Regions from separate parts of the Micromonospora sp. NPDC050495 genome, predicted to be linked through region 1. Evidence: predicted binding sites of a transcription regulator. Region 1 holds the regulator's gene; each other region holds the start of a gene.
What was found. Region 1 encodes HrcA, which represses chaperone genes, less so after heat shock. Its sites were predicted from a motif close to GGTTNGCACNCTCNNNNNGAGNGTGCNAACC; they were not measured.
Positions count from the first base shown of each region.

Region 2: groES (co-chaperone GroES) is a predicted target of HrcA. The motif match lies at 3,496-3,526, and genes of this name have one in related genera.
Region 3: groL (chaperonin GroEL) is a predicted target of HrcA. The motif match lies at 5,615-5,645, and genes of this name have one in related genera.

Region 1 covers NZ_JBFAJK010000021.1:31,432-40,950, forward strand. Annotated here, with positions in the region: gene AB0I11_RS20630 (serine hydrolase domain-containing protein) at 33-1,409, opposite strand; gene AB0I11_RS20635 (histidine triad nucleotide-binding protein) at 1,431-1,781, opposite strand; gene AB0I11_RS20640 (SDR family oxidoreductase) at 1,874-2,635, shown strand; gene AB0I11_RS20645 (16S rRNA (uracil(1498)-N(3))-methyltransferase) at 2,846-3,580, opposite strand; gene dnaJ (molecular chaperone DnaJ) at 3,582-4,724, opposite strand; gene hrcA (heat-inducible transcriptional repressor HrcA) at 4,798-5,820, opposite strand; gene AB0I11_RS20660 (DUF4870 domain-containing protein) at 6,045-6,692, shown strand; gene hemW (radical SAM family heme chaperone HemW) at 6,744-7,967, opposite strand; gene AB0I11_RS20670 (enoyl-CoA hydratase-related protein) at 7,987-8,772, shown strand; gene AB0I11_RS20675 (hypothetical protein) at 8,886-9,519, shown strand, end outside.
Region 2 covers NZ_JBFAJK010000003.1:167,753-177,271, reverse strand. Annotated here, with positions in the region: gene AB0I11_RS05995 (ATP-binding cassette domain-containing protein) at 1-109, opposite strand, end outside; gene AB0I11_RS05990 (substrate-binding domain-containing protein) at 214-1,314, opposite strand; gene ybaK (Cys-tRNA(Pro) deacylase) at 1,558-2,037, opposite strand; gene AB0I11_RS05980 (methyltransferase domain-containing protein) at 2,084-3,292, opposite strand; gene groES (co-chaperone GroES) at 3,661-3,975, shown strand; gene groL (chaperonin GroEL) at 4,046-5,692, shown strand; gene AB0I11_RS05965 (molybdopterin-dependent oxidoreductase) at 5,819-7,492, shown strand; gene AB0I11_RS05960 (WhiB family transcriptional regulator) at 7,719-8,102, opposite strand; gene AB0I11_RS05955 (response regulator transcription factor) at 8,356-9,165, shown strand; gene AB0I11_RS05950 (DUF5319 domain-containing protein) at 9,179-9,519, opposite strand, start outside.
Region 3 covers NZ_JBFAJK010000033.1:51,727-61,245, forward strand. Annotated here, with positions in the region: gene AB0I11_RS25460 (hypothetical protein) at 1-1,419, opposite strand, end outside; gene paaN (phenylacetic acid degradation protein PaaN) at 1,558-3,231, shown strand; gene AB0I11_RS25470 (GNAT family N-acetyltransferase) at 3,282-3,800, opposite strand; gene AB0I11_RS25475 (cold-shock protein) at 4,025-4,225, shown strand; gene AB0I11_RS25480 (hypothetical protein) at 4,326-5,567, shown strand; gene groL (chaperonin GroEL) at 5,842-7,464, shown strand; gene AB0I11_RS25490 (hypothetical protein) at 7,531-7,773, opposite strand; gene AB0I11_RS25495 (GNAT family N-acetyltransferase) at 7,856-8,785, opposite strand; gene AB0I11_RS25500 (S8 family serine peptidase) at 8,860-9,519, opposite strand, start outside.

The DNA.
Region 1 (9,519 bases):
CACGCACCGCGCCCATTTCCCGTGGTCGAAGGTCAACTACCGGTGCGGAAGTCGTACCCCTCGAAGGTCTCCTGGGCCCGGGTGAAGCGGTAGGTGGCCCAGTGCATCCGGACCACCGCGCCGCGCTCGTCGCGGGTGAGCCGGAGCAGCTCGCCCACCTCCCGGCCGGCGACGGTACGGAACACGTCCGGCCGGTCCGGCAGCGCGGTGAACACGGCGGGCGGCTTGCCGGCCGGGTCGTCCGCGCCCCGGGCCCGCAGCGCCCCGTCGTGCCAGGAGAAGACGTACTCGAAGCCCTCGCCCCACCAGCGGCCCAGCACGCCGCGCAGGTGCTCCGGGGCGGGCGGACCGGGCGCCCACGGCTCGACGTCGGCCGGGTCGTGCTCGGCCGCGGCGGCGAGCAGCCGGTGCGGCAGGTCGAAGACCGCCACGCCGGTACCCGAGGAGCCCAGCACCGCACAGCTCATCGCCCCCGCCGTACCGTCCCCGCCGCGGCGGCCGTAGGCGGCGGCCAGGAAACCGGGCATGGCCCCGTCGTGCCCCACGTGCATCACCCGCCCCGGCTGCGGCACCAGGATCAGCCCGAGGCCGAAACCGGCCGCCCACACCGTCTCGTCGGTGCTGGTCAGCGGCCAGCGCATCTCGTCGAGGGTGGCCGGGGCGAGCACCGCGCCGGCCGGGTCGAGCGCCGCCGGGTCGGCCAGGAAGGCCGCCCAGCGGGCCAGGTCCGTCGCGGTGCTCCAGAGCTGCGCGGCGGGGGCCACCGCGCCGAAGTCGGTGGGCGGCTCCGGCCGGGCCTCGTCGGAGTACGCGTCGACCAGGTACCCGGTCGCCGCCCGCGGCCCCGGCTCGGGCCGGGTCGCGGTGAGCCCGAGCGGGGCCAGCACCCGGTCGGCCAGCACCTCGGCCCAGGTCCCGCCGCGCCGCCGGGCGACCAGCTCGCCCAGCAGCGCCATGCCGAGGTTGGAGTAGTGGTAGCGCCGCCCGGTGGGCAGCACCCGCTCCACCCGGGCCAGGTCGGCGAGGAGCTGGTCGACGGCCGGGGCGCGCAGGCTGTCCCACACGTCGCCGTGCGGCTCGCGCTGCAGGCCCGCGGTGTGCGACAGCAGCCGGCGTACGGTCAGTTCGCCGTGTGCCGGCAGGTCGAGGTGCCGCCCGATCGGGTCGTCCAGGTCGAGCAGCCCCTCGTCGCGGCACTGCATGACCAGCACCGCGGTGAAGGTCTTGGTGACCGAGCCGATCCGGAACACGGTCTCCGGGTCGAGCGGGGTGTCGTTGCCGGTCCCGCCGACCGTGCAGGTCCAGAGCGGCCGGTCGGCCCGGTGCAGGGCCACCGACACCGCCGGGATCCGCCCCTGGGCCTGCGCCTGCCGCACCATCCGGCCGAGCCGGTCATGCACCGTGATCATGTGGGCAGTCTAGGCAGCCGCTCAGCGGCAGAGCATCGGACCGAGCGGGGCGCCGCCGAGCAGGTGCGCGTGCACGTGGAAGACCTCCTGGCCGCCGTACGGGCCGGTGTTGAACATCAGCCGGAAGCCGTCCGCGGTCAACCCCTCCTCCTCGGCCACCACGGCGGCCGTGGCCAGCACGTCGGCGGCGAGCGCCGGGTCGCCCTCGGCCAGCGTCGCCACGTCCGCGTAGTGCTCCTTGGGGATCACCAGCACGTGGGTGGGCGCCTTGGGGTCGATGTCCCGGAAGGCGAGGGTGGTGGCGGTCTCCCGCACGATGGTGGCCGGGATCTCCCCGGCGACGATCCGGCAGAACAGGCAGTCGGTTCCCATCCGGGCAGTGTAAGGAAGGACCCGGTCAACGCGGTGTACGCCGGGAAGGGCCCGTGCCGGACACGCAGGCCGGGTGGGGCAGGATGGCCGGCATGGCGGGACGGGCGGTACTGGTGACGGGGGCCTCGCGCGGCATCGGCCGGGCGGTGGCGCGGGCGTTCGCGGCGGGCGGCGACCGGGTGGCGATCCACCACCGGGACTCGGCGGAGCTGGCCGAGGCGCTGCGCGCCGAGTTGCCCGGGGACGGTCACCTGGTGGTCCGCGCCGACCTCGCCGACCCGGAGGCCGTCCGGGCCATGGTCGACGACGCGGCCCACCGGCTCGGCGGCCTGGACGTGCTGGTCAACAACGCCGGCGTGTACGGACCCCGGGACCTCCCGCACCCGGTCTTCGGCAACACCTACGAGCAGTGGCGCGAGCAGTGGCGGCTGGTGCTGGAGACCAACCTGACCGGCGCCGCCAACGTCACCTGGTGCGCCGCGCAGCACATGCGCGGGCGGGGCGGCCGGATCGTCAACGTCTCGTCCCGGGGCGCGTTCCGGGGCGAGCCGGAGCAGCCCGCGTACGGCGCGAGCAAGGCCGGGCTGAACGCGCTCGGGCAGTCCCTGGCGCTGGCCCTGGCGCCCTACGGCATCGCGGTCGCGACGGTCGCGCCCGGCTTCGTCGAGACGGACATGACCACCACGCACCTCAGCGGCGAGCGGGGTGCCGCGATCCGCGCCCAGAGCCCGTTCAACCGGGTCGCCCGCCCCGACGAGATCGCCGCCGCCGTGCACTGGCTCGCCAGCCCCGAGGCCGAGTGGGCCTCCGGCACCATCATCGACCTCAACGGCGCCTCCTACCTCCGCACCTAACCCCCACCCCCACCTCCACCCTCGCTCCCCACCCCCGCGTCTCGCTGCCGCCGCCCCCATCGATCATGGAGTTATGGCACCTCACAAAGCGGGCATATCACTACCGAATGGGCGCCACAGCTCCATGATCGACGCGCGAGGGCGCGGGACGCGCGGGGGCGCGGGGGCGCGGGGGCGCGGGGGCGCGGGGGGCGGGGGGCGGGGGCGGGGTTACCAGCGGGTGAGGCGGGTGGAGAGGACGCTGAGGGCGGCCACGCCGGCCGTGGAGGTGCGCAGGACCGAGGGGCCGAGGCGGACCGGGCGGGCGCCGGCCTCGCGGAAGGCGGAGAGCTCGGGCCCGGCGATGCCGCCCTCCGGACCCACCACCAGCACGATCTCGCCGGTCGACGGCAGTGCCGAGGTGGTCAGCCGGTCCGTGGCCTCCTCGTGCAGGACGAACGCGGCGGCCGCCCCGGCGATCCGCCGGGTCACCGTGCCGGTCGACTCGTCCGGCGTACCGGCCACCACGGGCAGCCACGCCCGGCGGGCCTGTTTGGCCGCCTCCCGGGCGGTGGCCGCCCACTTCTCCCGGGCCCGTACGCCCCGCTCGCCACGCCACTGCACCACCGAGCGGGACGCCGCCCAGGGGACGATCTCGTCCACCCCGACCTCGGTCATCGCCTGCACGGCCAACTCGCCCCGGTCGCCCTTGGCGATGCCCTGCACCACCACGAGCCGGGGCACGGCGGCGTCGACGTACCCCCGGGAGGTGACGGCGAGGTCGAGGGTGCCCCGGCCGACGGCGGTGACCACCGCGGCGGCCGTGCCGCCCCGCCCGTCGGCGAGCAGCAGCTCCTCGCCGGCGCGCAGCCGCTGCACGGTCGCGGCGTGGTGCCCCTCCGGGCCGTCCAGGGTCAGCGTGTCCCCGGTGGGCAGCGCCTCGACCAGGAACAGCGGGGCGGACACGTCAGGCGTGCCCGTTGAAGGCGTCGCGCATCCGGGAGAAGAAGCCGCCCTGCTTGGTCAGCTCGGCGACCTCCTCGCCCCGGGTCTTGGCGAAGTCGCGCAGCATCCGCTCCTGGTCGGGGTCGAGCTTGGTGGGGGTCCGCACGTCCAGGTGGACGTAGAGGTCGCCCCGGCCGGTGCCCCGCAGGTGCGGTACGCCCCGGGCGCGCAGCCGCAGCGTACTGCCCGGCTGGGTGCCCGGCTTGACGTCGACGGTCTCCTCGCTGTCCAGCGTCTTGATGGTCAGCCGGGTGCCGAGCGCGGCGGCGGTCATCGGCACGGTGACCCGGCAGTGCAGGTCGTCGCCCTTGCGGGAGTAGACGTCGTGCGGCCGCTCGTGGATCTCCACGTAGAGGTCGCCGGCGGTGCCGCCGCCCGGGCCCACCTCGCCCTGCTGGGCCAGCCGGATCCGCATGCCGTCCTCGACCCCGGCCGGGATCTTGACGGTGAGCGAGCGCCGGGTCCGCACCCGGCCGTCGCCGGCACAGGTCGGGCAGGGGTGCGGGATGGTGGTGCCGTAGCCCTGGCAGACGGTGCACGGCCGGGCGGAGACCACCTGGCCGAGGAAGGTCCGCTGGACGGACTGCACCTCACCCCGGCCGCCGCACGCCTCGCAGGTCGCCAGGTGGGTGCCGGCCGCCGTGCCCGCGCCGGAGCAGGTGGTGCAGAGCACCGCCGTGTCCACCGTGATCGGGGCCTCGACGCCGAAGGCGGTCTCGTTGAGGTCCAGCTCCAGCCGCAGAATCGCGTCGGCGCCCGGCCGGGTGCGCGGCCGCGGGCCACGGGCGCCGCCGGCCGCGCCGCCGAAGAACGCGTCCATGATGTCCTGGAACCCGACGAACGGGCCGGCGCCGCCGGGGCCGCCCGGGCCGCCGCCCCCGCCGCCCGGCGCGAGGGGGTCGCCGCCCAGGTCGACGATCTGCCGTTTCCGGTCGTCCGAGAGGACCTCGTACGCGGCGTTGATGTCCTTGAACTTCTCCTGTGCCTCCGGGTCCGGATTCACGTCCGGGTGGAACTGCCGCGCCAGCTTGCGGTAGGCGCGCTTGATCTCGTCGTCGGAGGCGTCCCGGCTCACGCCGAGAATGCCGTAGTAGTCCCTGGCCACTGCGTTCGGTGTCCTCGTGTTTCGTCTCGCGTTGCGCCGCGTCGGCCGCAGGTCGGCCGTCGGCCCTGACTGGTCAGTTCTGGGCCAGCAGTTCGCCCACGTAGCGTGCCACGGCCCGCACCATGGCGATGTTGCCGGGGTAGTCCATCCGGGTCGGCCCGAGCACACCGAGCCCACCGACGATGGTGTGGCCCGGTCCGTAGCCGGTGCTGACCACCGAGGCGGCCCGCAGGTTGTCGAATTGGTTCTCGTCGCCGATCAGCACCCGGGTGGTGCTCGGCTCCGTCTCGCCGATCAGCTTGAGCAGCACGACCTCTTCTTCGAGCGCCTCCAGGATGGGCCGCAGCGAGCCCTGGAAGTCGAGCAGGCCACCCCGGGTGAGGTTGGCCTGGCCGGCCAGCGCGATGCGCTCCTCGTGCCGTTCGACCAGCGTCTCCAGCAGCACGGTGGAGAGCGTGGCCATGGCCGGGCGCAGCTGCGGGGTGGACTCGTCGACCAGCGCCTGGACCAGCGGCGGGGTCTCCGAGAGCCGGCTGCCGACCAGCTTCTCGTTGACCAGCCGGCGCAGGTCGGTGACGTCTTCGGCGGGGATCGGACCGGGCATCTCCACCAGCCGCTGCTCGACCCGGCCGGTGTCGGCGATCATGACGACCATCAGCCGGGTGGTGGAGATCGGCACCAGCTCCAGGTGGCGCACCTTGGAGCGGGCCAGGCTCGGGTACTGCACGACGGCGACCTGGCGGGTGAGCTGGGCCAGCAGCCGGACCGTGCGGTGCACCACGTCGTCCAGGTCGACCGCGCCGACCAGGAACCGCTCGATCGCCCGGCGCTCGGCCGGGCTGAGCGGCTTGACCCGGGAGAGCCGGTCGACGAAGAGCCGGTAGCCGCGGTCGGTGGGCACCCGGCCGGCGCTGGTGTGCGGCTGCCGGATGTAGCCCTCCTCCTCCAGCACCGCCATGTCGTTGCGCACGGTGGCCGGGGAGACGCCCAGCTGGTGGCGCTCGACCAGGGCCTTGCTGCCGACCGGCTCCTGCGTGGCGACGTAGTCCTCGACGATCGCGCGCAGCACGGCGAGCTTGCGGTCGTCGAGACCCATCTCCCCCACCTCCCTGACGCACCTCGACCCGCCGGCGCACCGGCCAGGCGGCCTGGCACTCGACTGTAGCGAGTGCCAGTCTACGTCGGCGGGCCCGTTGACGCGATGATCAGCGACGGACCCCTCGTGCGGCCCCGGGCACACTCCGCCAGGGCCGATCAGCCGGACATCCCGGTCGTTACCGCTCTGGTGCGGCCTTGCGTGCCGCACCTACCGTGACCCCCATGACTGAACCACCTCGCCCTCCCGGAGCGGGGGACCCCGGCGCCCAGCCGCCGGAGGCGACCCCGCCGTCGGCCCCATACGGCTCGTCGCCAGCGGACGAGCCCCCCACCGCACCACTGTCCGGGCCGCCGGTCGGGGGCGGCTATCCCCCGCCCGGTGGCTATCCGCCGCCTCCTGGCGGCCAGCCTCCGTCGGGCGGCTACCCGCCCCCAGGTGGCTACCCTCCGCCGGGCGGCCAGCCCCCGCCGGGTGTCGGCTACCCGACCGGCGGCTCGTACGGGCCACCGCCCGGCTACGCCAACAACGACGAGAAGACCTGGGCCCTGATCGCGCACTTCGGCGGTCCGGTCGGGGTGGTCGTCGGTGCCGGCCTGCTCGGCTGGGTGGCCCCGCTCATCGCGCTGATGACCCGGGGGCAGCAGTCGCCCACGGTCCGGGCGCACGCCGTCGCGGCGCTGAACTTCCAGATCACCTGGGCGATCGTCGGCGTGCTGAGCTGGGTGCTCACCCTGGTGACCTGCGGGATCCTGTTCTTCATCCCGATGCTGGTCTGGATCGTGCCGCTGATCTTCGGGATCATCGCCGGGGTCAAGGCCAACGAAGGGGTGCTCTACCGCTACCCGATGAGCTACAGCTTCACCAAGTGACCCGGGCGACAAGGTGATCCCGGTCGGCCGGTGGGCCGGCCGGGATCGTGCTCAGGGCAGCAGGTCGCGGACCACCGCGTCGGCCAGCAGCCGGCCCCGCAGGGTGAGCACCGCCCGCCCGGCCGCGTGGCGGTCGGCGTCCAGCAGGCCGTCGGCCAGGGCGCGGCGGGCCGCCGCCCGCCCCGCCTCGTCCAGCACGTCCAGGGGCAGGCCGGAGGCGAGCCGCAGCCGCAGCATCACGTCCTCCATGTGCGCCTCACCGGGGGTGAGCACCTCCCGGGCCAGGCCGGGCGACTCCCCCGCCGCGAGCCGCTGCGCGTACGTGGCCGGGTGCTTGACGTTCCACCAGCGCACCCCGCCGACGTGGCTGTGCGCCCCCGGCCCGAGCCCCCACCAGTCGGCGCCGGTCCAGTAGAGCAGGTTGTGCCGGCACCGGGCCGCTTCGGAACGGGCCCAGTTGGAGACCTCGTACCAGGAGAAGCCGGCCGCGCCGAGGGCCGCCTCCGCGGCCAGGTAGCGGTCCGCCGCCACGTCGTCGGAGGGGTACGGCAGCTCGCCCCGGCGCATCCGGGCGGCCAGCCGGGTGCCGTCCTCCACGATCAGGGCGTACGCGCTGACGTGGTCCACGCCGGCCGCGACCACCTGGTCCAGCGAGGCGGCGAAGTCCTCGGCGGTCTCCCCCGGGGTGCCGTAGATGAGGTCCAGGTTCACGTGGTCGAACCCGGCGTCCCGCGCCTCCAGGGCGGCGGCCGTGGCCCGGCCGGCGCTGTGCGTCCGGTCCAGGATCGCCAGCACCCCGGGCGCGGCGGACTGCATGCCCAGCGAGATCCGGGTGTAGCCGGCCGCCCGCAGCGCCTTGAGCGACGCGGGGCTGACCGATTCCGGATTGGCCTCGGTGGTCACCTCGGCGTCGGCGGCCAGCCCCCAGGTCCGGTCGATGCCGTCGAGGATCCGGGCGAGGTCGTCGGCGGGGAGCAGGGTCGGGGTGCCGCCGCCGACGAAGACCGTGTCCACCCGCGGCGGCGGGGTGTCGCCCAGCACCCGCCGGGCGAGCGCCAGCTCGGCCAGCACCGAGTCGGCGTACGTCTCCCGGCTGACGCCGCCGCCCAGCTCGGCGGCGGTGTACGTGTTGAAGTCGCAGTAGCCGCAGCGGCTGGCGCAGAAGGGGACGTGCACATAGACGCCGAAGCCGCGGGCGCCGACGGCGCGGCGGGCGGCAGCGGGCAGCGATCCGTCGCGCGGGACGGACTCGCCTTCTGGAAGAGCGCCGGGCATGGCCACTAGTGTGCCCGGCATGACCTCTCCGGACGCTCTCGTGCGGGTCGCCACGGCCCGTGGGGTGACCACCCTCACCCTGGACAGCCCGCACAACCGCAACGCGCTCTCCACCCCGCTGATGACCGAGCTGCTGGCCGGGCTGGCCGCCGCGGTCGCCGACGACGCGGTCCGGGCGATCGTGCTGGCCCACACCGGTCCGGTCTTCTGCTCGGGGGCGGACCTGAAGGAGACCGCCGCCGCGTACGCCAGCGGGAGCGTGCCCGCCGGGATGCTGGGCGACGTGCTGGTCGCGGTCCGGGAGTGCCCGAAGCCGGTGCTGGCGAAGGTGGCCGGTCCGGCGCGGGCCGGCGGGCTGGGCCTGATCGCCGCGGCGGACCTGGCGGTCTGCGCCGAGCAGGCGACGTTCGCGTTCACCGAGGTCCGGATCGGGGTGATCCCGGCGGTGATCTCGGCGACCGTGCTGCCCCGGCTGCTGCCCCGGGCGGCCGCCGAGCTCTACCTGACCGGCGACACCTTCGACGGCCGGCGGGCCGCCGAGATCGGCCTGGTCACCGCCGCGGTGCCGGCCGACGGGCTGGACGCGGCGGTGGAGCGCTACTGCGCCTCGCTGGTCCGGGGTGCGCCGACGGCCCTCGCCGGCGCCAAGGAGCTGCTGCGCCGCCCGGCCGCCGGCGACCTGCGCGCGGAGATCGCCGAGTTGGCCGCGCTCTCCACCGGGTACTTCCTCTCCGACGAGGGCCGGGAGGGTGTGCTGGCGTTCCGCGAGAAGCGCCCCGCCGCCTGGGTGCCGACGGGAGACTGAGGGCGCCCGCGGCTGCGGTGGGTGGCCACGGCGTGACCGACCGGGAGGCAACCGGTCGGACGACCCGATCCACCCATCCGGACACGTACGCTTGCGGACTGTCGGGACAGGAGGTGCGGGTGCGAACTCGGGCGGCGATCGTGGCAGCAGGGGTGGCCGTGTGCGTGCTGGCGCTGCTCGGTGTCTGGTTCGTCGCCAAGCAGTTCGGCCATCAGATCGGGCTGCCGATGGCGAGCCGCACCTGCACCGTCGAGGCCGACGGCGAGGTCGTGCTCAGCGCCGAGCAGATGGCGAACGCGGCCACCATCGCGGCGATCGGGGTGCAGCGGCGGATGCCGGAGCGGGCCGTGGTGGTGGCGCTGGCGACCGCGTACCAGGAGTCGCACCTGCGCAACATCGCCCACGGCGACCGGGACTCGCTCGGCCTGTTCCAGCAGCGCCCGAGCCAGGGTTGGGGCACGCCGGCCCAGATCCGCGACCCGCGCTACGCGGCGGAGAAGTTCTACGCCGCGTTGAAGAAGGTCAAGGGCTGGGAGAAGCTGCGGGTCACCGAGGCCGCCCAGCGGGTGCAGCGGTCGGCCTACCCCGAGGCGTACCAGAAGTGGGCGGTGAAGTCGGAGGTGCTCAGCCGGGCCCTGCTCGGCCACGCCACCGGCGCGGTGGCCTGCACGGTCGGCTCGACGCCGACGATGCGCGGCCCGGCCGCGGCGGCGGCGCTGGCGCAGAACCTGGCGCTGGACTGGGGGC
Region 2 (9,519 bases), on a different contig from region 1:
GCGCGGTCACCTCACCGGGGTAGGCGGTGAAGGCCACGTCGCGCAGCACCTGGACGGGACCGAAGCTCTTGTCGATCCCGCGTAGCTCCAGCAGGGGGGTAGCGGACACGGGGTTCTCCTTTGGCACGGAGGGGAGGGCTCGGAGCCCGTCCGGCGTGGGCGCCGCCCGGCACGGAGATCCGTACCGGGCGGCGCCGCCTGAGGCGGGATGGGTCAGCTGAGGCCGGCGTCGGCGCAGAGCTTGGCGAAGTTACCGGTGCAGAGCTCTTCCTTGGTGACGTAGCCGTCGTCCACGACGTCCTTGACGTTGTCCTTGTAGATGGCCTTCGGCTCCAGCAGGACGGACGGGACGTCCCGGCCACCCTCCGGGTCCTTGACCGTCTGCCCGGTCTCCTTCTTCTCCCCCTTGGCCAGCGCGATGGCCAGGCCGGCGGCGGCGTCCGCCTCCTTCTTGACGGCCTTGTAGACGGTCATGCACTGGTCGCCGAGCAGGATGTTCTGCAGGCCTTCCTTGGTGGCGTCCTGGCCGGTCACCGGGACCTTGCCGTTGAGCTTGTTCTTCTTCAGCACCGAGATGGCCGCGTTGCCGAGACCGTCGTTGGCGGCCAGCACGCCGTCGATCTTGCCGCTGGCCTTGGTGAGCTGCTGTTCGAAGATCGTGGCGGCCTGCGCGTTGTCCCAGTCCGGTACGGAGTCGTCGGCGACCTTCGTGTACTCCTTCGAGTCGAACTTCGGCTTGAGCACCGAGTCGTACCCGTTCTTGAACAGGGTCGCGTTGTTGTCGGTCGGCGAGCCGTTGAGGTAGGCGATCGCCGGGTTCTTGACGCCCTTGTCGGTGAGGCACTTGCTCAGGCCCTCGCCCTGGAGCTTGCCGACGGCCTCGTTGTCGAAGCTGACGTAGTACTGGGCCGAGCCGCCCAGGGTCAGCCGGTCGTAGTCGATGGTCGCCACGCCCTGCGACTTGGCCTTGTCGAGCACGGCCTTGCCGGTGCCGGAGTCCAGGTTGACGATCATCAGCACGTTGACGCCGTTGGTGATCATCTGGTCGGCGATGGTCTGGAAGGCGTTCTTGTCGTTCTGGGCGTTCTGGATGTCGGACTCGACGCCGGCCGCGTCGAACGCCTCCTTGAGGTACTTGCGGTCCGCGCCCTCCCAGCGGGCGGAGGACTTGCTGTCCGGCAGGATGACGCCGATCTTCGGCTTCTTGTCGGTCGAGCCGCCGGCCTTGTCAGAACCGCCGTCGTCGCCGCAGGCGGCCATGCTGCCGGTCGCGAGCAGACCGACGGCCGCGAAGGTGAGGAAGCCCTTGCGCATGTGCACGGGTCCTTTCGGGGGTTGGGGGAGTCGTTGTCGGTGTTTGTTGTGTCCGGCAACGTATTCCCCGCGTCCGGAGCCGCGCAAGGGAGCCGAGATCGGAAGTTTGTTGGCAGCGGTAACAATTCAGCAACGCGATTGTCGCCCCGCTGTCATCCCATGGCCAGCGTTCCCGCGAAGACCTGCGGGAACGCTCCCAGCGCCGGGCGCCGGGCCGGCGCGGTGGACCGGCCGGACCGACGCTCAGCCGGTGGCGATCGGGGCGGTGACGGCGTCGGTCAGTGCCACCAGGTCGGCCGGCGCGAGTTGCAGTTGCAGCCCGCGGCGACCCGCCGAGACGTAGACCGTCGGGTGGTCCAGCGCCGACGCGTCCACCACGGTGGGCAGCCGCTTGCGCTGGCCGAGCGGGCTGATCCCGCCGCGCACGTAACCGGTGGCCCGCTCGGCCACCGTCCGGTCCGCCAGGGCGGCCCGCTTGCCGCCCACCGCGGCGGCGAGCGCCTTGAGGTCCAACTCGCCGGTGACCGGTACGACCGCCACGGTCAGGCCGCCGTCGACCTCGGTGACCAACGACTTGAACACCCGTTCCGGGGGTACGCCGAGCGCCGCCGCGACCAGCCCGCCGTAGTTCGACGCGTCGGGCGAGACGTCGTACGGGTGGGTGCTGTGGGAGATCTTCCGTCGGCTCAGCAGTGCCGTCGCCGGAGTGCCCTGTCCCGCCATGCCCGCCAAGCTAGCCGTCGCCGGGCCGGCGGGCGAGCGGAAACCGTCAGGCGGGAACCGGGCGGCCCAGCAGCACGGTGGGCGCGCCGGCCACCCGGGTCAGCAGCACGCTGGCCGAGCCGTCCCCGGCCAGCCGCAGGTCCCGGCGCAGCTGCTCCGGCTCGAGCGCCGAGCCGCGCTTGAGGATCTCCACCCGGCCGACCCGGCGCTCCCGGAGCAGGGCGCGCAGCCGCTTCAGCGAGAACGGCAGCACGTCGGTCAGCTCCAGGCAGCGGGCGTACGGGGTGGGCCGGGCCTGATCGGCGTAGAGGTAGGCGATGCTCGGGTCGGCCAGGTTCCCGCCCAGCGTGCCGGCCAGCTCGGCGACCAGGTGGGCGCGGACCACCGCCGGGTCCGGGTCGTACAGGAAGCGACGGGTGGGCCCGACCGGCGCCGCTTCGGTGCCGGAGCCGGTGAGGTGCCGAGCGGGGGCCGCGCCGCCACCGGAGACCTTCTCCCGGAGCACGGTGGCGCGGCGGGGCACCTCGGCCAGCGCGCCGCACCAGAGCGCCGCCTCGACCAGGTCGCCGTCCACACTGACCCACTCGGCCTCCGCGCCGGCCGGGATCAGCGCGTGGTCCAGGCCGGGCGCCACCTTGACCACGGTGTACGGCACCCGCTCGGCGAGCCCGGTGACGAAGTCCCAGGGCGGCGCGTAGGCGTTCGGGTCGAAGACGCGCCGTCCCGTGCCGGCCCGGCGCCGGGCCGGATCGCAGAAGACCGCCTCGACCCGGGTCACGTCGAACGCCGTGGCGTCCCCGCACTCGACGGTGAACAGCTCGGCGAGCCCGGCGGCCTCGGCGTTCGCGGCGGCCATCGCGGCGGTCACCGGGTCGGCCTCCACCCCGTACACCCGGATGCCGGCGCGGGCGGCGGCCAGCGCGTCCGCCCCGAGGCCGCAGCCGAGGTCGGCCAGGGTGCCGACCCCGGCGGCGCGCAGCCGGGCGGCCCGCCGGTCGGCGACCACCCGGCGGGTGGCCTGCTCCAGCCCGGGACGGGTGAGGAACATGCCGGCGGCCGCCGGCCCGAACTTGCCCACCGCCCGGCGGCGCAGCTCGGCCTGGGTGAGCGCGGCGGCGGCGAGCCCGGCCGGGAGCCCGGCGGAGCGGAGCGCGGCCGCCGCGGCCAGCGGGTCGCCGCCGGCCACCCGGGCCGCCGCGTCGAGCGCGGCCGACCCCTCGGGGGTACGCAACGCGGCGAACTGTTCCAGGTCCACCCGGGCATTCTCCCGGCCGCCCCCGAGCGGTCGGGTGCCGCCCCGGTGCCGGACCGTCGGGGGCGCCGACTCCGGGCGCCGTGGTCCCGGCGCGCCGCCCGACGCCGGGCGTGTCGCGGGCCCGGACGGCGGTTTCTCCGGCGACACGAGGGGCGGCGCGTTGGCACTCTCCTTGACGGAGTGCTAGCCGAGGAATAACCTGCGATTAGCACTCTCGCCCTGAGGGTGCCAACGCCCGGGCCCTGGTGCCCGGGGGTTGAACGCCAGGCGGACCGGCACCCGCGACGACGGCCCCGCCCGGTGGCATGTGGCAGATTGACGCCGGTCGGCTCGCCGACCGGCAACGACACCAAGTACCCCAGGAGGGTATGCCCGTGACTACCGCGACCAAGGTTGCGATCAAGCCGCTCGAGGACCGCATCGTGGTCCAGGCGAACGAGGCCGAGACCACCACCGCCTCGGGCATCGTGATCCCCGACACCGCCAAGGAGAAGCCGCAGGAGGGCACCGTCCTCGCTGTCGGCCCGGGCCGGATCGACGACAAGGGCAACCGCGTGCCGATCGACGTGAAGGTCGGCGACACCGTCCTCTACTCGAAGTACGGCGGCACCGAGGTCAAGTACGCCGGCGAGGAGTACCTGGTGCTCTCCGCCCGCGACGTCCTCGCGGTCATCGAGAAGTAAGCAACCGATCAGTGTCGTTGCCCCGGTCCGGCTCGCCGGGCCGGGGCAACGTCGCTTCGAAGGGATACAGATGGCGAAGATCCTGAGCTTCTCGGACGACGCCCGGCACCTGCTGGAGCACGGTGTCAACGCCCTCGCGGACGCGGTCAAGGTCACTCTCGGCCCGCGCGGGCGCAACGTCGTCCTGGACAAGAAGTTCGGTGTGCCCACGATCACCAACGACGGCGTGACGATCGCCAAGGAGATCGAGCTCACCAACCCGTACGAGAACCTGGGCGCGCAGCTGGTCAAGGAGGTGGCGACCAAGACCAACGACGTCGCCGGCGACGGGACCACCACCGCGACCGTGCTGGCCCAGGCCATGGTCCGCGAGGGCCTGCGCAACGTGACCGCCGGGTCCAACCCGACCGGCCTGAAGCGGGGCATCGACGCGGCGGCCGGCAAGGTCTCCGAGGCGCTGCTCGGCCGGGCCGCCGAGGTGGCCAGCAAGCAGTCGATCGCGAACGTGGCGACGATCTCCGCGCAGGACGCGACCATCGGCGAGCTGATCGCCGAGGCGATGGAGCGGGTCGGCCGCGACGGTGTCATCACCGTCGAGGAGGGCTCCATGCTCATCACCGAGCTGGAGGTGACCGAGGGTCTCCAGTTCGACAAGGGCTTCATCTCGCCGAACTTCGTCACCGACGTGGAGGCGCAGGAGGCGGTCCTGGAGGACCCGTACATCCTGATCACCACGCAGAAGATCTCGGCGATCGAGGAGCTGCTGCCGCTGCTGGAGAAGGTCCTCCAGAACAGCAAGCCGCTGCTGATCATCGCCGAGGACGTCGAGGGCCAGGCGCTGTCCACCCTGGTGGTCAACGCGCTCCGCAAGACCATCAAGGTCTGCGCGGTCAAGGCCCCCGGCTTCGGCGACCGCCGCAAGGCGATGCTGCAGGACATGGCGATCCTGACCGGCGCCGAGCTGGTCGCCCCGGAGCTGGGCTACAAGCTCGACCAGGTCGGCCTGGAGGTGCTCGGCACCGCCCGCCGCGTGGTGGTCGACAAGGAGAACACCACCGTCGTCGACGGTGGCGGCCAGGCCAGCGAGGTCGCCGACCGGGTCGCGCAGATCCGTAAGGAGATCGAGGCCTCGGACTCCGAGTGGGACCGGGAGAAGCTGGCCGAGCGGCTGGCCAAGCTCTCCGGCGGCGTCGCCGTGATCAAGGTCGGCGCGGCCACCGAGGTCGAGATGAAGGAGCGCAAGCACCGCATCGAGGACGCGATCGCCGCGACCAAGGCGGCGGTCGAGGAGGGTACGGTCCCCGGCGGCGGCGCCGCCCTGGCCCAGATCCTGCCGGTGCTCGACGACGACCTCGGCTACACCGGTGACGAGAAGGTCGGTGTCTCGATCGTGCGCAAGGCGCTGGTCGAGCCGCTGCGCTGGATCGCCCAGAACGCCGGCCACGACGGCTACGTGGTGGTGCAGAAGGTCGCCGCCATGGAGTGGGGCAACGGCCTCGACGCCGCCACCGGCGAGTACGTCGACCTGGTCAAGTCGGGCATCCTCGACCCGGTGAAGGTGACCCGCAACGCGGTCACCAACGCCGCCTCCATCGCCGGCCTGCTGCTCACCACCGAGAGCCTGGTGGTGGAGAAGCCGGAGCAGTCCGAGCCGGCCGCCGCCGGTGGGCACGGCCACTCGCACGGCCACGGCCACCAGCACGGCCCGGGCTTCTGATCCCGCGCCGTACGGCCTGACGGTCAGGGCACACCGCCGACCCGGCGGTGTGCCCTGACCCGTCTCTGCTTACGAAACCCTGACGAGGTTGGCGGTCGTCCGCTCCGGCCGGGGAGACTGGTCGCCGTGAGCAGCATGTCGCGCGGCCGGGCCGCGCTGGCCGGAATCACGGCCGCGGCCGTCGCGATCGGGGTCGCCGAACCGGTGGCCGTCCTCACCGGTCCCCGGTCCGCCCCGCTGATCGCGGTCGGCGGGCTGGTCGTCGACGTGGTGCCGGAGCCGGTCAAGCAGTTCGCCATCGCGGTCTTCGGCCGGTACGACAAGATCGCCCTGCTGGTCGGCACGGCGGTGCTGCTGGCCGCGATCGCGGCGCTGATCGGCGTGCTGGCGGCCCGGCGGCTGCGGATCGGGCTGGCCGGTATCGCCGCGTTCGCCGCCCTCGGGGTGGCCGCCGCGCTGACCCGGGCCGGCGCGGACGCCTTCGACGCGCTGCCCTCCCTGGTCGGCGGCGTCCTGGGCGCGCTCACGCTCTGGGCGTTCGTCGCGGGCCCGCTGGGCGAGGATCGCCGCCCGGGCCCGGTGCGCGAGGCGGTCAGCCCGGGCCCGGTGCGCGGGGCCGACATGTCGAGCCCGCCGCCGGAGGCAGCCACCCGGCCCGCCGTGCCGCCGGCCCTCGCCGCGCTCGCGCCGGACGAGGGCCCGGCCGGGTGGGAGCCGGCGGAGCCCGCCGGGGACGAGTCGCGCCGCCGGTTCCTGCGCGGCGTCGGCCTGCTGGCCGGCACGGCGGCGGTGGCCGGGCTCGGCGGGCACTGGCTGGCCGGGCGGCGCGGCGTCTCGGCGGCCCGCGCGGCGGTACGCCTGCCCGCACCGGTCGCGCCCGCCCCGCCGGTGCCGGCCGGCGCGGACCTGGGGGTGCGCGGGCTCGCCCCGTTCGTCACCCCGAACCGGGAGTTCTACCGGATCGACACGGCCCTCGTGGTGCCGCAGGTCGACCCCGTGACCTGGCGGCTGCGCATCCACGGCCGGGTCCGCAAGCCGCTCGAGCTGAGCTTCGACGACCTGCTCGCCCGGCCGATGGTCGAGCGCGACATCACCCTGGCCTGCGTCTCCAACGAGGTGGGCGGCGACCTGATCGGCAACGCCCGCTGGCTGGGCGTGCCGATCCGGGACCTGCTGGCCGAGGTCGAGCCGGAGGAGGGCGCGGACCAGGTGGTCGGCCGCTCGGTCGACGGCTGGACCTGCGGCACCCCCACGGCGGTGCTGCGGGACGGCCGGGACGCGCTACTGGCGGTCGGGATGAACGGCGAGCCACTGCCGGTGGCGCACGGCTTCCCGGTACGCATGGTGGTGCCCGGCCTCTACGGGTACGTCTCCGCCTGCAAGTGGGTGACCGAGCTGGAGCTGACCAGCTTCGCGGACTTCGACGCGTACTGGGTGCCGCGCGGCTGGTCGGCGCAGGGGCCGATCAAGACGGAGTCCCGGATCGACACGCCCCGCCGGCGCGACGGGCTGACCGCCGGGCCGGTCACGGTCGCCGGGGTGGCCTGGGCCCAGCACCGGGGCATCCGCCGGGTCGAGGTACGCGTCGACGACGGTCCCTGGCACGAGGCCACCCTGGCCCCCACGGTCTCGGTCGACACCTGGGTGCAGTGGTCGTGGCGCTGGGACGCCACGCCGGGCGAGCACACCCTCCGGGTCCGGGCCACGGACGCCACCGGGGAGACGCAGCCGGAGCAGCGCAGCCCGGTCGCCCCGGACGGCGCCACCGGCTGGCACACCCTCCCGGTCACGGTCGGCTGATCCGCCGGGACCGCCGGTGGATCGGCGGTCGGCGGCCCGACCGGTGCCGCGGGTAACGCGACCTCGCACCGGGGGCGGGCGTGCCGGGACGCCGCGCTGGTGCCCGGTGCAACGCGTTGCCACGCTGGTGTCCGGGCGCGTGCCGGGACGCCGCGCTGGTGTCCGGGCGTGGCGCGACGCCGCGCCCCGGGGAGGAGCGCGGCGTCGCGATGGTCGGTGTGGAAGGTCAGGCGACCTTGCGCTGGTCCGGCACGGCGGACTTGTGCGGCCGGCCGAGGCGTGCCTCCAGCCGGGCCACGTCCACCCGGGTCTGCCGGCGGTCGGCCAGGTCCTCCCAGCCGAGTGCGAGCAGCCGCAGCCGCTCGGACTCGCTGAACCCGCCCCAGACCCCGTACGGCTCGCGGACCGACAGGGCGTGCGCGGCGCACTCGGCGCGTACCGGGCAGGCCCGGCAGACCGCCTTGGCACCGGACTCGCGGCGCAGCCGCGACGAGCCGCGCTCGCCGTCCGGGTGGAAGAACTGGGCGCTGTCCCGGCCCCGGCAGGCACCGAGTCGCTGCCAGTCCCAGAGGTCGACGATGGGTCCAGGCAGCCTACGTACGTTCGACATCAGCACCCCTCCTCCCGCGCGGCACCGCGGAGAATCCGTCTGGTGAGCAACCGGGCGGCGGTCCGCGCGGGACACCGGTTCCGGCCTGGACCCCTCGGTACCCGGGCTTTCCCGCGCTCACACATCCGTGATCGAAAAGCTCGGACAGTCGGCGGCATATGCCCCATCTGCCGGAAAAGTTCGGATGATTGCCCGGAACCTCCTCCCCGGCACACCCCGCCGTGGTCTGCTCTGAGGCGGAGAGGAGACCACTGTGCGTAGCGTTCTCGTGTGCGTTCGGACACCACTCGCGGCTCAGCACCTGACCTCCGCGGCGGCGCGGCTCGGGCTGTCCGGCGTCGTCCGGACGGCCGTCTCCGATCCCGAGGTGATGCTCCGGCTCGCCGAGCGGCCGGTCGACGTGGTGCTTGCCGATACCGCCCTGACCCGGCCCGACAGCGCGGGCTTCGTCCGCCGGGTGCTGGCCCGGGCGCCGCAGGCCGCCGTGGTGCTGCTCGGCACCGAGGAGTCCGAGGCCGCGGCGGCGAGCATCAATGCCGGTGCCCGTGGCCTGATCCAGGGCGCCGACCACGACCTGACCAGCGCGGTCGCCAAGGCGCTGCTGCTGCTCTCCGCGCCCGGACGGCCGGTGCGCAGCCGGGTCACCGACCCGGCCCGGGACGCCGCCGCGGTCGGCGGACCCACCCGGTCGGCGGTGCCCGGGCGTACCCCGGCGGGACCGCCACCGGCCCGCTCGGCGGAGCCGCCCGGCAACAACTCCACCATGGTCCCGGTGCAGCGCGGCGACGACCCGGCCGACCCGGCCGCCGGCGAGGCGGAGCCGACGGCCACCGCGCCCCGGTCCACCGGACGGGGCGCCCGCAGCGCCATCGGGCTCACGGAGCGTGAGCTTCAGGTGCTGCTCGGCATGGCCGAGGGGAAGAGCAACGCGGAGATCGGGCGGGAGCTGTTCGTCTCCGAGGACACCGTGAAGACCCACGCCCGGCGGCTCTTCCGCAAGCTGGGCGCCCGGGACCGGGCGCACGCCGTGGCGGCGGGCTTCCGCGCCGGTCTGGTCGCCTGACCCGCCGAACCGGTCACTCCCCGGCGGCGTCCTCGGTGTCCTCGGTGCCCTCGGTCAGGGTGTCGTGCACCCCGTCGGCGTAGCCCCGGGCGTAGTCCCAGCTGACGTAGTGGTCCGGGTCCGGGTCGTAGGCCGGCTCGTGCACCCGGGGCCGGCCCGAGCTGAGCAGGTGGCGCAGGTTGCCGCGAAGCAGGTCCCAGTCGAAGTAGTGCGGCTCGCGGCAGTCCTCGCACTCGATGACCAGGCCGCGGACCCCGATCGGCTGGAGCAGCGCCTGGTAGATCTCCAGGTCGGCAAGGTCTTCCAGGACGTCCTGCCGCTCGACCTCGGTCAGCGGGTCGAGCTGGTCGTCCT
Region 3 (9,519 bases), on a different contig from region 1:
CGCCGTCAGGAGCAGCGGGGCGAGCCGGTCCGCCAGCCGCGCCCGGACGATCCGGTCCCGGACCGCACGCACCCGCTCCGGCGCGGCCCGCTCCGCCTCCGGGAACTCGCTCCGGACCAGTTCCTCGGCCGCCCGGCGCCGGCTGGCCCGCCGGTAGCGGCCGGCCAGCGTGGCGGTGCCGGCGGCGAGCAGCAGCGCGGCCGAGACGCCCATGGCCGCCCAGCGGAAGGCGACCGGCGGGGAGAGCGGCGGGGCGTCGGCCGGCAGCGGGCGGGCCGGCGTGGGGCTGGAGCCGCGGTCCAGGTATTCGGCGACGCCATAGGTCAGCCCGGCGTCGTACGACACGGCCAGACCGATCGCGATCGAGACCACCAGCGGCGCGGCGGTCACCAGCAGGTTCGACCGGCCCGGGGTCGGTCGCCGGGCCAGCACCAGGACGGCCAGCGCCAGGAGCAGCACCATCTGGGCGGCGAACAGGAGCGCGACCAGCACGTCGTACCCGGGCAGGCCGCCCCGGGCGGTCCACGGCGCGCGGGGGGCCGCCGCGTACGCCAGGGCCAGCGCGGTCAGCGCGAGGGTGGCCCAGCGGAGGAGCCTGACCGCCCGTCGCGGCCAGCGGGCGGCGGCGGGCCGTTCGAGCTGGGGGAGGCAGAGCAGCACGAGCGCGGCGGCGTGCAGGCCGACCACCGCGGCGAGCAGCGCGTTGCCGGGGAGACCGCGGTCGTGTGGCGCCAGGGCCAGGAGCAGGGCCAGGTCGAGGGAGGTCAGGGAGATCGTCACGTGCAGGGATCGCAGGCGCAGCAGCAGGGCTCGGTTGTCCCAGAAGGTCGGGGCGTCGAGCCGGTCCGCCCCCGGCCCCGGCACCGGGCGGGTGTCCTCGGGGAGTTGCCAGGTGCGCCCGCCGAGCCACCAGAGCAGGGCGACCGCGAGCAGCGGCAGCAGCGCGAGCAGGGCCAGGCGCTGCCCCGGCAGCAGGTCACCCAGCCAGGAGATCTCCCGGCGGCCCGCCAGGCACCGCGGGTACTCCGCGCACTGCCACGCGATCAGGTCCAGGGCCACCCCCACGATCGACAGCACGAACATCGCGGTGAGGGTCGCGGCGAGCAGCCGGCAGAGGGCCTTGCCGAGCAACCCCGTGCGGCGGCCCGGCGGCAGCATCCAGACGGCGATGTTGGCGAGCATGAAGGGCAGGAGCAGGACCAGGGAGAACGTGCGGGCGGCGGTGCCCCCGGTGAGGCCGCTCCAGCGGTACGCCTCCAGGGTCCCGCCGGCCGTGTTGCACGGGCTTCCGAAGTCCGGCCTGACCCGGTAGAAACCGGCGTCCCGGTCGCCGGCCACCCGGTGCACGATCGGGCGGTCCAGCATCGCCTCCGGCCCGCGGTCGGCGACGCCGTGCACCCGGATCTCGGTGATTCCCACCCGCGGCCGCCCCTCGTTCGCCGGCCGCGCGGTTACCCGCGGATGGTCCGGTCAATCCCCGCCCGAGCGGTGGGCGGCGGTGCCAACTTGTGACACGCCCCTACTGATCTGGTGGCTTGCTGTTGCATGATGGCGGGCATGACGGAGACCCCGCACCCCCTGTACGCCAGGCACGCCGACACCCTCAACCGCGCGCTGACCGCCATCACGGAGCGGGGGTACTGGTCCGCCTACCCGGAGTCGCCCAGTCCCCGGGTGTACGGCGAGACCGCCGCCGCCGACGGCAGGACCGCCTTCGAGGCGTACCTGAACGCTGACTTCCCGCTCGACCAGCCGGCGGACGGGGAGACCGTCGCCACCGAGATCAGCCCGTTCGGCGTCGCGCTGAACGTGCGCTACCCGCACGCCGGCGCCGACCAGCTGGTGTCCGCCGCGACCGCCGCGCTGCCGGCCTGGCGGGACGCCGGCCCGCAGGCCCGGGTGGGCGTCTGCCTGGAGATCCTGGACCGGCTGCACAAGAACATCTTCGAGCTGGCCAACGCGGTGCAGTTCACCAGCGGCCAGGCGTTCGTGATGGCCTTCCAGGCCGGCGGCGCGCACGCACTGGACCGGGCACTGGAGGCGATCGCCTACGCGTACGCGGAGATGACCCGCCACCCGGGCACCGCCGGCTGGGAGAAGGCCGCCGGCAAGGGCGACCCGCTGCGGATGACCAAGACGTTCCACGTGGTGCCGCGCGGCGTGGCCCTGGTGATCGGCTGCAACACCTTCCCGACCTGGAACTCGTACCCGGGGCTCTTCGCCTCGCTGGTCACCGGCAACCCGGTGGTCGTCAAGCCGCACCCCCGCGCGGTGCTGCCGCTGGCCGTCACCGTGCGCTACGCCCGCCAGGTCCTCGCCGAGGCGGGCTTCGACCCGAACCTGGTGCAGCTCGCGCCGGAGGCGGCGGGTGAGCGGCTCGCCTCGACGCTGGCCCTGCACCCGGCCGTGCGGATCGTCGACTTCACCGGCTCGACCGAGTACGGCGACTGGCTGGAGGAGAACGCCCGGCAGGCGGCCGTCTACACCGAGAAGGCCGGGCTGAACACGGTGGTGATCGACTCCACCGACGACTTCGCCGGGCTCTGCCGCAACCTGGGCTTCACGCTCACCCTGTACAGCGGCCAGATGTGCACTACCTCGCAGAACCTGCTCATCCCCCGGGACGGCATCGCCACGGATCAGGGGCACAAGAGCTTCGACGAGGTGGCCGCCGGCATCGCCGGGGCGGTCGCCAAGCTCACCGCCGACCCGGCCCGGGGCGTCGAGCTGACCGGCGCGATCGTCAACGACGGCGTGCTGGAGCGGCTGGCGGAGGTCACCAAGGTCGGCGAGCCGGTGCTGGAGTCGCGGACCGTCGAGCACCCGTCGTACCCGGACGCCGTGGTGCGTACCCCGACCGTGGTGAAGCTGGACGCCGCGGACACCGCGACCTACTCGCGGGAGTGGTTCGGGCCGATCTCGTTCGCCATCGCCACCGACTCCACCGCGCAGAGCCTGGAGATCCTCCGCGCCACGGTGGGGGAGAAGGGCGCGCTCACCGCGGCCGTCTACTCGACCGACGAGGCGGTGCTCGACGCCGCCGAGGCGGCGGCGATCGACGCCGGGGTGCACCTGTCCTGCAACCTCACCGGCGGGGTGTTCGTCAACCAGTCGGCGGCGTTCTCCGACTTCCACGGCTCGGGGGCGAACGCCGCGGCGAACTCCGCCCTCACCGACGGCGCCTACGTCGCGAACCGGTTCCGCATCGTGCAGTCGCGTCGGCACGTCTGATCTTGCTGTTGGGGCCCGGTCGGCCTGGTCGCGTCGGCTGCTCCGGTGGGTCAGGCGGGTCGGCGCATCTGGAGTTCGGTGAGGGTGGGGATCCGGGGGTGCGGGACCCGGACCCCGGTGTCCACGAAGCCCAGCTTCTGGTAGGCGCGGTAGGCCCGGTCGTTGCCGACCACCACCTCCAGCAGCAGTTCGGGCCGCCCGCAGGCCCGGGACCAGGCGGCCACCTCGTCGACCAGGGCCCCGAGCAGGCCGCTGCCTCGCCGGGCCGGGGTGACGTAGACGGCGTAGACCACGGTGAGCCCCGGCTCGGCGGGCAGCACCGTGCCGCCGGCGTGGCCGACCAGCCGGCCGCCCGGGTCCGCCACGAACTGCGCCGTCTGGCTGCCCCGGGAGACCGCGGCGACCCGGGCCGTGACCTCGGCGTGCGGGCGGGCGGCGGCCTCCGCCACGGTCTCCAGGAAGGCCAGCGGGGAGTCGGCGAGCATCTCCAGCCGGAGCGCCCGCATCCGGGCGGCGTCCGCCGGCCGGACCCGGCGGACGGTGGTGGTCGGGACGCGCGCGCTGGTCATGACGCAATGCATACCGGAGCGCCCACGGGCCGCGTCCACCCGGGCCGCGAGTCGGCCGAAATATGCCCGATTTGTGGTCGTGCGCCGCCGTCACGCCTCGTGTAGCGTGCGATTTCGGTCACCGGATTCAGTGGTCGTCGCCGATCGCTGAGCCGGTGCTCCGCCGGTGCCGGTCCGCCGGTTTCCGGGGTTGTGGAACGCCGCGCAGAGTGAGGAAGTGCACCGTGGCACAGGGCACCGTGAAGTGGTTCAACTCCGAAAAGGGCTACGGCTTCATCGCCGTCGACGGCGGCCAGGACGTCTTCGTCCACTTCTCCGCGATCGAGATGGACGGCTACAAGGCGCTGGACGACGGCCAGCGGGTGGAGTTCGAGATCGCCCAGGGCCAGAAGGGCCCGCAGGCCGAGCGGGTCCGCGTCATCTGACCCGCCGCCCGGCAGCCGGACCACCCGGGCCCGGGGGCTGCGCCACGGGCGCGCACCAGGGAAGATCGTGAGCCGTTCCAGCCATCGCTGAGGAGGGTTCATGTCCGACCAGCCCCCGTCGGGTTCCACCGAGCCGGTGCCGCCGGCGTCGTCCGGAGGCCCGGCCGACCCGGCCCCGCCCACGCCACCGGCCGCGGCGCAGCCGTCGTACCCGGGCTGGCCCGGACACCCCGCCCAGCCGGGTTTCGTCCCGCCCGACGCTCCCGCCCCACCACCGCCCGGCGCCCCCGAGCAGCCGGGCTACGGCGCCCCCGCCGGCTACGGGCAGCCGGGCTCTGGCGCCCCCGCCGGCTACGGGCAGCCGGGCTACGGTGCCCCCGGCGGCTACGGGCAGCCGTGGCCGGGACACCCGGCCCCGGCGCAGGGCTGGGGCTGGCCCGCCCCCGGGGGATATCCCGGCGAGCCGATGCCGGGCCACGCCTACGGCTGGTACCCGCCGGCCGACCCCACCGATCCGCTCGTCACGCCGCCGCAGGCGGGCATCGCGGGCTGGTTCGCCCGGTGCACCGGCGCGCTGCGCCGCGGCTGGCGGCAACTCCTGCCGATCGTCCTGGTCAGCCAGGGGGTGCCGGCCGCGGTGATCGCCGTCCTCTCGCTCGCCCTGGCGCCGACCGGCCAGCCGGCCACCGGGGCCGACGGGGCGCCGGTCCTGCCCGACGGCTACTTCACCGACTTCTTCCTCTTCTACGGCGCGGTGCTGCTGGCCGCGCTGCTCTTCGGCCCGCTGCAGAGCGCCGGGTGGGCCGCCGGCACCTGGGTGGTGGCCCGGCAGGCGGCCGGTGAGCCGGCGGGCGTCGGTGCGGCCTTCCGCTACGGCTGGCGCCGCTGCCTCGGGCTGTGGGGCTGGACCATCGTCGCCTCCCTGCTGATCACGGTCGGCGCCTGCGCCTGCCTGCTGCCGGGCATCTACGTCGCCTTCGCGCTCGCCCTCTTCGGCCCGGTCTACCTCTTCGAGCGGCAGGAGCCGATCGGCCGCGCGTTCCGCCTGTTCCACCAGCGGTTCGGGATGGTGCTGGGCCGGGTCGCGCTGGTGCTCGCCGCGCTGGTGGTCGCCTCGGTGGCCAAGGGCATCCTGGACCTGGTCAACCGGGCGCTCTTCGGCGAGCACCCGCTGGACGCCCCGACCAGCGCCGTGGCCGCCGTGCTGCTGACCCTGGTGGGCACCCTGCTGGTCGTCCCGGGCTACCTGGCCCAGCTGATCGGGCTGGTCGTCACGTACGCCGAACAGCGGGCCCACGAAGGCCCGGTGAACGCCGCCCGGCTGGCCGCGGAACTCGGCTGAGCGGGGGCATCGTGCTTGCACTCGGCTAGGGAGAGTGCTAAACAGGTCATTGGCACTCGCGTACGGTGAGTGCCAATGGTCGGGGCGGTAGGGCCACGGCCGCGCCGGTGTCTCGATGACGCCGGGCGGCACGGGGCCGGTCGTCGCGGGCTGTCCGGCCCGACCGAGGAGACGTCGTCGTCGCCAGGTGGCGACGTCCCCAAGGTGCGTACACCAGACGGCCCATCCGGGGAATCCCCGGGTGGCCCGTGAGTGTCCAGGAGGACAACGCCGTATGGCCAAGATGATCGCGTTCGACGAAGAGGCGCGCCGCGGCCTCGAGCGGGGCATGAACCAGCTCGCCGACGCCGTGAAGGTGACGCTCGGCCCGAAGGGCCGCAACGTCGTGCTCGAGAAGAAGTGGGGCGCCCCCACCATCACCAACGATGGTGTGAGCATCGCCAAGGAGATCGAGCTCGAGGACCCGTACGAGAAGATCGGCGCCGAGCTGGTCAAGGAGGTCGCGAAGAAGACCGACGACGTTGCCGGTGACGGCACGACGACGGCGACCGTCCTGGCCCAGGCCCTGGTCCGCGAGGGCCTGCGCAACGTGGCCGCCGGCGCCAACCCGATGGCCCTGAAGCGGGGCATCGAGGCCGCCGTGGCCAACGTCTCGGAGGAGCTGCTCAAGCTCGCCAAGGACGTGGAGACCAAGGAGCAGATCGCCTCCACCGCCTCCATCTCCGCCGCCGACCCCAGCGTCGGCGAGATCATCGCCGAGGCGATGGACAAGGTCGGCAAGGAAGGCGTCATCACCGTCGAGGAGAGCAACACCTTCGGCCTGGAGCTGGAGCTCACCGAGGGTATGCGCTTCGACAAGGGGTACATCTCCGCGTACTTCATGACCGACCCGGAGCGGATGGAGGCCGTCTTCGACGACCCCTACATCCTCATCGCGAACAGCAAGATCTCGTCGGTCAAGGACCTGCTCCCGATCCTGGAGAAGGTCATGCAGGGCGGCAAGCCGCTGCTGATCATCGCCGAGGACCTGGAGGGCGAGGCCCTGGCCACCCTGGTGGTCAACAAGGTCCGGGGCACCTTCAAGTCGGTCGCCGTCAAGGCGCCGGGCTTCGGTGACCGCCGCAAGGCCATGCTGACCGACATCGCCATCCTGACCGGTGGCCAGGTCATCAGCGAGGAGGTCGGCCTCAAGCTGGACGCCGTCAGCGTCGACATGCTGGGCCGCGCCCGCAAGGTCGTGGTGACCAAGGACGAGACCACCATCGTCGACGGTGCCGGCGACGCCGAGCAGATCCAGGGCCGGGTCAACCAGATCCGGGCCGAGATCGACAAGAGCGACTCCGACTACGACCGCGAGAAGCTGCAGGAGCGGCTGGCCAAGCTGGCCGGTGGCGTTGCGGTGATCAAGGTCGGCGCGGCCACCGAGGTCGAGCTGAAGGAGCGCAAGCACCGCATCGAGGACGCCGTCCGCAACGCGAAGGCCGCCGTCGAGGAGGGCATCGTCCCGGGTGGTGGCGTCGCGCTGGTGCAGGCCGGCAAGACCGCCTTCGACAAGCTGGACCTGGCCGGTGACGAGGCGACCGGCGCGCAGATCGTGAAGATCGCGCTGGACGCCCCGCTGCGGCAGATCGCCGTCAACGCCGGCCTCGAGGGTGGCGTGGTCGTCGAGCGCGTCCGCAGCCTCGACCCGGGTCACGGCCTCAACGCCGCGACCGGCGAGTACGTGGACCTGCTGGCCGCGGGCATCATCGACCCGGCCAAGGTGACCCGTTCCGCGCTGCAGAACGCCGCCTCGATCGCTGCGCTGTTCCTCACCACCGAGGCCGTCGTGGCGGACAAGCCGGAGAAGACCCCGGCCGCCCCGGCTGGCCCGGGTGGCGGGGACATGGACTTCTGAGTCCAGCTCCATCCAGTACGCCGAAAGGGGCGGGCCGCGTCAGCGGTCCGCCCCTTTCCGCGTCGCTCAGGTCGGCAGCCGCCGCTGGTTGCGGCGTTTGTGCGCCCGGTCGTACGGCGGCGTGATCCGGATCGGCTCGTCCACCGGTTGCCGTGGCTCCGCGGTGGGTGGCTCGCCGGCGCCCGCCATCTCCGCGAGTTGCTCGGCGTCGCCGTAGTCGAGCCGGTCGAACGGCAGTTGGCCGGGAAGGTCGGTGACCGGTCGCCAGCTCGCCGCCGGGTCGTCGGTCCGTTCGTCATCCGTGGACATGGCTGCCTCCTCTAGCTCGACCGTAGGGGCCGGTCGATGACCGGGAGGCAGAATGGCGTTATAAGAGTCTATGTAACTTTGGTTACGTCTGTCCGTTAAGTGGCTTCCGATACAGGAAGAAGACCCGCTCGATCCGGGCCCCGGCCGCCCCCGCGTAGAACGGCACCGGGCCCACCCAGCCGATCTGCGCGGCGGTGATCCCGGCCGCGGCCTGGTCGCGCAGGCAGCGCCGGAGCAGCACCCCGCCGATGCCCGAACCCTCCGCCGCCGGTGCCGTGCCCATCGGCCCGAACCAGCTCGGCCGGGACGAACCGTACGCGGCGAAACCGAGGATCTCCCCGTCCCGCTCGGCCAGGTGCGCGCCCGCGCCCGGGCGGCCCAGCGAACCCGCCAGCTCCGCGTCCCACGCCCCGCCGAAGGTGCCCCGGGCGAAGCCGGCCAGCGCCGGCAGGTCCGCCGGCTCGGCCCGGCGCACCGTGATCCCCGCCCCGGCGAGCCGGCGCTCGGCCGCCTCGGTCGAGCGCAGCGCCGGCGAACCCTCGGTCAGGTCCGCCGTCATGTTCCAGCCGGTCCGGTCCTGGCGATAGCCGAGCCGCAGCGCCGCGCAGACCGCCGGGGTGTACCGCACGTCGATGCCCGGCCACGTGTAGTAGGGCGGGTTGCCGGCGAGCAGCACCTCCGCCGCGCCCAGCGCGGCGAGCCGCCGTTCGGCGTCGTCCAGCAGCGCCCGGCCCACCCCGCGACGGCGCTGCTCGGGAGCCACCGCCAGCAGGTCGACGTGGCCCAGCCGGGGATCCGCCGCCGAGAGCGAACCGACCAGCACCCCGATCAGCGCGCCGTCCCGGACCGCGCCGAGCCGGAGCACCGGCCGGTCGGCCGCCGCCCGGGCGGCCAGGGTGTCCACCACGGCCGGCGCCTCGGCCGCGTCCTCGGGCAGGTCGAGGGCCCGCCGGCAGAGCTCGACCACCGCCGGCAGGCGGTCGAGTTCCAGCTCGATGATCTCCGTGTCCATGGTCGCCGACCCTACTCAACTGCAAGGTTTGTTAACAGGGCCCCGCCACGCCGGCCCGCGGCGCGCGGCCCCGGTCAGGCCGGGTCCCCGGCCCGCATCGCGGCCTGGACCGCGGCGTACGCGTCGACCAGGCCGGCACCGGTCAGGTTCCGGTCGCCCCCGCACCGGTCCGTGCCGGGCGGCACCCCGGCCGGACCGGCCGTGTCGCGCAGGATCCGGCGGGTCCGGTCCAGGTCGCCGACAAGCGCCGGGTTCGCCGACCACATCAGCGCCACCACCCCGGCCACCTGCGGCGTCGCCATCGAGGTGCCGTCGAGGGTGGCGTACCCGCCGCCGGGGAACGCCGACAGCACCCCGGCACCGGGAGCGACCAGATCCGGCTTGGCCGCGCCCCCGGCCGCCGGACCCCGGCTGGAGAAGTCGGTGACCATCCGGTTCCGGTCCACCGCACCGACCGTCAGCACGTCCGGGTACGGCGCGGGCGGGTCGACCACCGAGGCGCAGTGCGGCCCGGTGTTGCCGGCGGCGGCCACCACCAGGATGCCGGCGGCGGCCAGCGCGGCGGTCGCCGGCCGCAGCGCCCCCGGGTCGCACCCCTCGACCGGCGGGCAGCCCCAGGAGTTGGTGAGCACGTCCGGCGCGCGCCGCGGCCGGCCGTCGGTGAACGGGTTCCCGCCGGGCGGGAACGGGGCCAGCATGAACTGGAGGCAGTCCAGGTAGTGCGCCGGGCTGCC